2 regions of the Hydrogenophaga defluvii genome follow, and region 1 is predicted to be linked to the other one. Evidence: riboswitches for the same ligand, from Rfam matches in the RefSeq annotation. Region 1 holds a riboswitch; the other holds the start of a gene.

Region 1 (4,445 bases):
CCGTTCCACTGCCAACAGTGCCGGCCCGTCGATAATTGGGGATGACCGTTTCCTCCCCGACCGATTTCGCCTCCCTGCCCCTGTCACCGGCCACCCTGGCCAACCTGGTGACCCTGGGTTACCAGCAGATGACGCCCATCCAGGCGGCCAGCCTGCCGGCCGCCCTGCTGGGCAAGGACATCATCGCGCAAGCCAAAACCGGCAGCGGCAAAACCGCTGCCTTTGCGCTCACCCTGCTGGCCAACCTCAATCCCCGCCGATTTGCGGTGCAAAGCCTGGTGTTGTGCCCCACGCGCGAACTGGCCGACCAAGTGACCCTGGAGGTCCGGCGCCTCGCCCGGGCCGACGACAACATCAAGGTCGTCACCCTGTGTGGCGGCGTGCCGCTGCGCGGCCAGCTGGCCACGCTGGAGCACGGCGCCCACATCGTGGTGGGCACGCCCGGGCGCGTGATGGACCACCTGGAGCGCCAAAGCCTGCAACTCGACGCCATGAACACCCTGGTGCTGGACGAAGCCGACCGCATGTTGGACATGGGTTTCTTCGACGACATTGTGAAAGTGGCCCGGCAGTGCCCCAAAGAACGCCAGACCCTGCTGTTCTCGGCCACCTACCCCGAAGGCATCGCCAAGCTGGCCGCACAGTTCATGCGCGAACCGCTGACCGTGACGGTGGAAGCTCAGCACAGCGGTGGCCAGATCGAGCAGCGCTGGTACGAGGTAAAGGACAAAGACCGCCTGCACGCCGTCGGCCAATTGCTGATGCACTTCCGCCCGGCCAGCACCCTGGCCTTTTGCAACACCAAGGTCCAGTGCCGCGACCTCGTGGACGTGCTGCACGCCCAAGGCATCAGCGCGCTGGCCTTGCACGGCGACCTGGAGCAGCGCGACCGCGACCAGGTGCTGGTGCGTTTTGCCAACCGCAGCTGCTCGGTGCTGGTGGCCACCGACGTGGCCGCGCGTGGGCTGGACATTGCGAGCCTCGCCGCCGTCATCAACGTCGACGTGACGCCCGACCCCGAGGTGCACATCCACCGCATCGGCCGCACCGGGCGCGCCGGTGAAAGTGGCCTGGCGCTGAACCTGGCCAGCCTCGATGAAATGGGCGCGGTGGGCCGCATCGAACAACTGCAGAAGCAAGAGTCGGTGTGGCACCCGCTGGACGAGCTCAAGCCCACCGGCAGCGGCCCGCTGCTGGCGCCCATGGTCACCTTGCACATCCAGGGCGGGCGCAAGGAAAAAATCCGCCCCGGCGACGTGCTGGGCGCCCTCACCGCCGACCTGGGCTACACCCGCGAACAGGTGGGCAAGATCAACGTCAACGAGTGGTCCACCTACATCGCGGTGGACCGCGCCATCGCCGAGCAGGTGGCGAACCGGCTCAGCCGCATCAAGGGCAAAAACGTCAAGGCACGCCTGCTCGAAGACTGAAGCCCCAAACATTCATCACACACAAAGGTACGCAGCATGGGCGCGCAATGGAAAGCGAAACACAAGGACCTGGCGGCCAACGCCAAGGGGCGCTTGTTCGGCAAACTGGTCAAGGACATCATGATCGCGGCGCGCGATGGCGCCGACCCCAACGCCAACGCGCGCCTGCGCCTGGCGGTGGAGCAGGCCCGCAAGGCATCGATGCCCAAAGACACGCTGGACCGCGCGATCAAGAAAGGCGCGGGCCTCAGCGGTGAAGTCGTGCATTTCGAGCATGTGATCTACGAAGGGTTTGCCCCGCACCGCGTGCCGGTGATGGTGGAATGCCAGACCGACAACGTGAACCGCGCCGCCTCCGAGATGCGGGTGCTGTTCCGCAAGGGCCAACTGGGCACCTCGGGTTCTGTCGCCTGGGATTTTGACCACGTGGGCCTGATCGAAGCCGAACCGGCCACGCCCGGCGCCGACCCCGAACTGGCCGCGATCGAGGCCGGCGCGCAGGACTTCGAGCCCGCCGATGAGGACGGTGCAACCCTGTTCATCACCGCGCCCACCGACCTCGATCTGGTGGGCCGCGCCCTGCCCGCCCATGGCTTCAAGTTGCTGTCGTCCAAGCTGGGCTACCGGCCCAAGAACCCGGTCAGCGCCGCCAGTCTCACGCCCGCGCAACTGGACGAGGTGGAAAGTTTCCTGGCGGCGCTGGACGCCAACGAAGACGTGCAAAACGTGTTTGCGGGATTGGTCGGCCGACCTGTACTGCGGCACACATCGAACCAAGGCGAAGACAACGGCGCAGTGTTTACAATGCGCTCGTTGGTGCTCGCGGCCCGCCTCTTGGGCCGCAGTTCAACGGGAAGCTGGGGGGAACCGGCCTGTAACACAGGCCACTCCTAACCAGCGCTGCCCCCGCAACGGTAAGCGGACGGGGTGATCCTCACCCCCGCATCCCTCACTGCCACTGGCCGCCCGCAAGGCGACTGGGAAGGCGACGGATGTTGCTCCGCCAGCCCGGATACCGGCCAACAAGGGGGTGCCACGCCTGCATCGCAAGCGCGGCACCGTAAGGTCCATTCACCGTCGGGGAAGGCGGTGCGGACATCCTGGCTTGTTCTTGTTCATGAAAACCCGCTCTCTCCGCGCGCACCGTGCCGCGTGGGCCTTGGCCGCCTGTGCCTCACCGTTGTGCCACGCCCAAACCTCGGCCGAGGTCACTGTGGCCGCCCTGTCCGAAACCCTGGTCACCGCCACCCGCGTTGTGCAGCCGCTGACCGACGTGGTGGCCGACGTCACCCTGATTGACCGCGAGGCGTTGGAACGCAGCGGCGCCACCGGCATTGCCGACGTGCTGGCCCGCCAGCCCGGCATCACCATCGCCCGCAACGGTGGCCCTGGCGCCACCACCAGCGTGTTTGTGCGCGGGGCCGAAAGCCGCTTCACCACCGTGCTGGTGGACGGCGTGCGGGTGGACTCGCAATCCACCGGCGGCGCCACCTGGAACGCCATCCCGCTGGCGCAGATCGATCGCATCGAGATCGTCCGAGGTCCGGCCGCCGCGGTCTACGGCTCCGACGCCCTCGGTGGTGTCATCCAGATCTTTACCCGCCGGGGCGAAGCCGGCTTCAACCCGAGCGTGGGCATGGGGGTGGGCAGCCATGGCACGCGCCAGGTGGAGGCGGGCCTCAGTGGTCGCGAAGGCGCCTTCGACTACGCACTTTCGCTCAGCCGCGACAGCAGCCAGGGCTTCAACGTGCAGCCCAGTGGCAACCCCGACCGCGACGGGTATGAGCATGAGGCCCTCAGTGCGCGTCTGGGCTGGCAGCTCCACCGCGAACACCGGCTGGAAGCCACGACGCTGCACACCCGTCAGGACACGCAATACGACGCGTCCACCCCGGGCCGGGACGACCATGCCTTGCACCGGCTGAACACCCTGGGCCTGCAATGGCTGGCGCAATGGAGCCCCAGCCACAACAGCCGCCTGAGCGTGAACCGCAGCCGCGACCGCTACGAGACCCGACCTTCGCCCTACGTGACCGACACCCACATCACAAGCTACCTGCTGCACAACAGCTGGCATGCCGGCGGACAACAGTGGTCGGTGGACCTGGAGCGCCGCGAGGATGAGCTGGACAACGCCAGCACCACCCCCACTCGCACCCGTCGTTCGCAGGACGCGCTGGCCCTGGGCCACGGCCGCCGCTGGGATGGGCACAGCCTGCAGCTTAACCTGCGCCACGACCAGGACAGCGAGTTCGGCGGCAAGACCACCGGCAGCGCGGCCTACGCCTACGAGCTGTCGCCCCAGTGGCGCGCCAGCGCCTCGGCCGGCACGGCCTTCCGTGTGCCCACGCTGTACCAGCGCTTCAGCATCTACGGCACGCCGGACCTGAAGGCCGAGTCCGGCCGCAACATCGAGTTCGGACTGAAGCACGACACGCCCACGCGCCACTTCGCCGTGGTGGCCTACCGCAACCGGGTGGACAACCTCATCACCTATGTGAGCGGTCCCGGCAGCTGCGTCAACGGCACGGGCAGGCTACCCGGCTGCTACGGCAACACCGCGCGCGCGCAGTACCAGGGCGTCACCTTCAGCGGCGACCAGCGCCTGGGCCACACCGTGCTGCGCGCCTCGCTGGACCTGCTGGACCCGCGCGACCTCGACACCGGCAAACAGCTCGCCCGCCGCGCCCGCCGCCAGGCCACCCTGGGCCTGGACCAGCGGCTGGCCGACTGGCAACTCGGTGCCGAGGTGCAACTGGTGGCCCACCGCTACAACAACGCAACCAACACCCAGCGCCTGGGCGGCTACGGCTTGTTCAACTTGAGCGCCACCAAACCACTGGGCCGCGACTGGCGCCTGATCGCCCGTGTGGACAACCTGGGCGACAAGGCCTACGAAACCGCACGCGGCTACGCCACCGCGGGCCGCACCGTGTACATCGGCCTCAAGTGGGCACCTCAATGAGCGCGGCGTCGGTCTCCTGCCCGGCCGTGCTGGTGGCCGCGCCCGCCTCG
Region 2 (4,445 bases), on a different contig from region 1:
TTTTTTGGCATACACGACCCCACCTCATTGAATCGGCAGGGCAACGACGTGGGCACCCAGTACCGCAGCGGCATCTATTGGCACGACCCGGCCCAGGTGGCGTTGGCCCGCGAAGTGATGGCGGATCTGCCGAACGCCACAGAGGTGGTCACGGAACTGGCGCCTGTGGCCCACTACAGCGCGGCAGAGGCGTACCACCAAGACTATTTTCTTCAGCACCCCAATCAGGGCTATTGCGCCTTTGTGGTGGCCCCCAAACTTGACAAATTTCTGCGCGTGTTTGCCCAGCACGTGCGTCCCGACTGAACCATGAAACCCAGCACTCTCATCGCATGCGCCGCCCTGTTGTTCTTCAGCACGGGCGCGTGGGCCCAGCACAGCAGCAAAGAGGTCCAGGAGGACATCGAGCGCCACAAGCAGATGGCTGCGGCCCACAGCGCGGCGGCACAGTGCCTGCAATCTGGCCGCAACCCCGATGAATGCGCCAAGGCGCTTCAAGTGGCCTGCAAGGGACTGGCGCTGGGCAAGTTCTGCGGCATGCGCCACGCCCACTGAGCACGCCGCCCACTGAGGTGAGACGGCGCCGCTCCCACGCTCACATGCTCAAGCCTTTGTAGAGCATGTAGGCCGCCAGCACATAGAGCACCGCGGCAAACGCGCGCTTGAGCTGTTTGACAGGCAAGGCGTGGGCCGCCTTGGCGCCCAGCGGGGCGGTCAGCACGCTGGCCGTGGCAATGACGGCGAGTGCCGGCAGGAAGATGTAGCCCAGTGACCCGGCGGGCAGCCCCTGAACCGAAGCCCCGGCCACCACATAGCCTGCCACGTTGGCCACGGCAATCGGGAAACCCAGCGCGGCGCTGGTGGCCACCGCGTTGTGGATGGCCACGTTGCACCAAGTCATGAACGGCACGCTGACAAAACCGCCGCCCGCACCCACCAGGCCCGAGAGAAAGCCGATCACGCCACCTGCGCCCACCAGGCCGCCCGTGCCCGGCAGCCCCCGGGTGGGCGCCGGCTTTTTGTCCAGCAGCATCTGGGTGCCGGAAAAGCCGACAAAGGCCGCAAACAGCAGCGCCAGCCAGGCGCCTTTGAGCACCGCGAACACGCCCAGGCTCGCCACCATGGCGCCCAGCACAATGCCCGGTGCCAGGCCCTTGACGATGTCCCAGCGCACGGCTCCGCGTTTGTGGTGGGCGCGCACACTGGAGACCGATGTGAAGATGATGGTGGCCATGGAGGTGGCAATGGCCATCTTGACCGACAACTCGGGCGCCACACCACGCGAACCCATGATGAAGGTGATGAAGGGCACCATGATCATGCCGCCCCCTATGCCCAACAGACCGGCCAGAAAACCGGTGCACAGGCCAAGCACGGCCAATTCGACGATGAGGATGGGGTCCAGGAGCATGGGGTGAAGGGAGGTGATGTTGAGCACACGCACGCTCAACTCACCATGCCGAACGCTCAACCGGAAAAAGAGGGTGTCTGCGGTGCCACCGGACCGGCATCCTGAACCGGGGTTCAGGTGGGCGAGGGCAGCAGGGCTTCGGGTTCGTCTGACGCGAGACGCTCACACCCACCATGCAATGTACCAAGCCCGGGCTCAATGAGCATTGGTTCAAGGAAATATAAAGCCCGGCACGCGCCGCAGACAATTGACATTGTAGGCCAGTCGGGCCGCATCAAAGCAGTTGGCCGTCGTTTTCCAGGGCTTGGTCGAGGCGACGCACCAATTGCATCAGACGCGCTTCCACGGCGGTCGATTCTGTCGCCTGTGCATCCGATTGCGCCGGGTCTTCCGTGTGGCCGAAGGAAGACGCGTTGAACGCCAGCGCCTCTTTCTGCGACAGCTCAAAAGCGATGTTCAGCGACGCCAAGACCGCAATACGGTCACGTGCCTTGACCTTGCCCGCGTCGCGGATGCGGCACATCGCCGCATCGACCTTTTCCACCGCATCGAGCAACGTCGCCTCGCCACCGTCTGGGCAGGCCAGCAAATAGCTGTTGCCCATGATCTGAACCTCGATCTGTTTCAGGCCGGGTTTGCTCATGCTTCGTCTTTCACACCGGGCGTTGGCAGGCGTTGGATCAGCAGATCGATGCGCTGGCGCGCCGCGCCCAGCCGCCCCTTGAGGGCGTCACGTTCCTGGGTCAGCGTACGCACCTGTTCGGCCAGCAAGGCGTTGGTGCGGCGCAGTTCCTCGTGTCGCAGCAGCAAGCGCTCGACGCGCTCGGCAATCTGATCGATGGGGTGGGTGGCAGCCATGTCGCCGCCATTGTAGGCGCCGCGCCCGGACCACGTGACTACAATCGGTAGCGTTGGTGCTCGCGGTGTGGCTCACATGCCGCAGTTCAACGGGAAGCTGGGGGATGGCCACCTGCACAGGTGGTGTCTAACCAGCGCTGCCCCCGCAACGGTAAGCGGACGAGAAAGTGGCTTCGCACAGCGGCCACGCCTCCGTTTCCTTCAACGCCACTGGTGGTCCACACGGCCCCTGGGAAGGCGAGGGGAATCGCTCCGCCAGCCCGGATACCGGCCAACAAGGTGGTGGTGCGCGCCCAGGTGTGCGCCGCCTTGACGTCCAGGCACCGTCGGGGAAGGCGGTGAGGACACCTTGATCGATGGACAACCCCATGCGTTCCCGCACCCCCGGCGCCCCCCTTGCCGCGCTGCCCCTGGCCTTGACCCTGGTTTGGCCCACCAGCTCCGCCCATGCACAGCAACAAATCGCGCAACTGCGCGAAACCGTGGTCACCGCCACGCGCGTGGCCCAACCCCTGATGGATGTGGTGGCCGATGTCACCGTGGTCGATCGCGAAGCCATTGAGCGCAGCGGCGCCGTGGGCCTGGCCGACGTGCTGGCGCGCCTGCCCGGCGTCGAGCTGGCCCGCACCGGCGGCCAGGCATCGGTCACGGGCGTGTTTGTGCGCGGGGCCGACCCGCGTTTCACCGCCGTCTTCATCGACGGCGTGCGGGTGGATTCGCAGTCCACCGGCGGTGTCACCTGGAACGCGGTGCCACTCGCGCAGATCGACCGCATCGAGCTGGTGCGTGGCCCGGCCGCCGCCGTGTACGGCTCCGATGCCGTGGGCGGCGTGTTGCAACTGTTCACCCGCAAGGGCGAGGCCGGTTTTGCACCCACTGCCTCGCTGGGCGTGGGCAGCCACGGTTTGGCCAGCGTCCAGCTGGGCCTCAGCGGCGGCAACGGCACGGTGGACTACGCCTTGTCGCTGGCGGGCGAACGCGCCAGTGGCTTCGATTCCCAACCCGGCGCCAACCCCGACAAGGACGGTCACCGCAACCGCTCGGCATCGGCACGCCTGGGCTGGCAGGTGGACGCGCGCCACCGGCTGGAAGCCACGGCCCTGACCAGCCATGTGAACAGCCAATACGACGGCTACATGCCCGACGTGGACGACCGCAGCGTGCACGACCTCAGCACCCTGGGTTTGAACTGGACGGCGCGTTGGTCCGACAGTTACCAGACGCGCGTGAGCAGCAGCCGCAGCCGCGACCGCTACGACAGCCTGCCCTTCAGCTTCCTCACCGCGACCGACATCACCAGTCACCTGTTCCACAACGAATGGCGCCTGGGCGCACAGGTGTTCACCGCCGCGCTGGAGCGCCGTGAAGACGAGTTGGACAACAGCAGCACCACGCCCACCATTTCAGGCCGCCATCAGGACGCGCTGGCGCTGGGCTATGGCTGGAATGCCGGGGCGCACGCCTTGCAGCTCAACGCCCGCCACGACAAGGACAGCGAGTTTGGCAACAAGACCACGGGCAGTGCCGCCTACGCCTATGGCTTTGCGCCCGGCTGGCGCGCCACGGCCTCGGCGGGCACCTCGTTTCGCGCGCCCACGCTGTTCCAGCGCTTCAGCGTCTATGGCGTGCCCCATCTCAAACCGGAATCCGGGCGCAACCTGGAGGCCGGCCTGCGCTACGCCCACCAGAACACGCGTTATGGCGTGGTGGCCTACCGCAACACGGTGTCTGACTTGATCGACTACGTGTCTGGCCCCGGCCCGTGCGCCAACGGCCTGGGCGACTGGGCCGGCTGCTACGCCAACACCGCGCGTGCACGCTTCAGCGGTGTCACGCTGCAGGCGGCGCGCCGCGTGGGCGATTTCAATCTCAGCGCCTCGCTGGACCTACAGAACCCGCGCAACCTCGACACAGGCAAACGCCTGGTGCGCCGCGCCCAGCGCCACGCCAGCCTGAGTGCCGACACCCGCAGCGGTGCCTGGCAATGGGGTGCGGAGTGGAAGCTGTCGGGCCAGCGCTACAGCGATGTGGCCAACACAGAGCGCCTGGGCGGCTACGGGCTGGTGAATGTGCATGCCAGCCGGCCCTTGGGCCAGGATTGGTCGTTGCTGCTGCGTGTGGACAACGTGGGTGGCAAGGACCACCAGACCATACGCGGGTACGCCACGGCGGGCCG

Evidence for each region. A riboswitch is a leader RNA that binds a small molecule or an ion and turns the genes downstream of it on or off. The one in region 1 is predicted to bind cobalamin.
Region 2: another riboswitch for cobalamin. It lies ahead of ACFQU0_RS06645 (TonB-dependent receptor domain-containing protein); the one in region 1 lies ahead of ACFQU0_RS20705 (TonB-dependent receptor domain-containing protein).

What each region holds. Positions count from the first base shown of each region.
Region 1 is NZ_JBHTBZ010000088.1:10,390-14,834, reverse strand. Features, by position in the region: gene dbpA (ATP-dependent RNA helicase DbpA) at 42-1,430, shown strand; partial or broken gene ACFQU0_RS20710 (YebC/PmpR family DNA-binding transcriptional regulator) at 1,467-2,177, shown strand; cobalamin riboswitch at 2,228-2,468, shown strand; gene ACFQU0_RS20705 (TonB-dependent receptor domain-containing protein) at 2,548-4,395, shown strand; gene ACFQU0_RS20700 (cobyrinate a,c-diamide synthase) at 4,392-4,445, shown strand, end outside.
Region 2 is NZ_JBHTBZ010000014.1:45,740-50,184, forward strand. Features, by position in the region: gene msrA (peptide-methionine (S)-S-oxide reductase MsrA) at 1-306, shown strand, start outside; gene ACFQU0_RS06620 (hypothetical protein) at 310-555, shown strand; gene ACFQU0_RS06625 (sulfite exporter TauE/SafE family protein) at 596-1,411, opposite strand; RNA gene ssrS (6S RNA) at 1,482-1,660, opposite strand; gene ACFQU0_RS06635 (cell division protein ZapA) at 1,686-2,039, opposite strand; gene ACFQU0_RS06640 (DUF904 domain-containing protein) at 2,051-2,269, opposite strand; cobalamin riboswitch at 2,307-2,559, shown strand; gene ACFQU0_RS06645 (TonB-dependent receptor domain-containing protein) at 2,638-4,445, shown strand, end outside.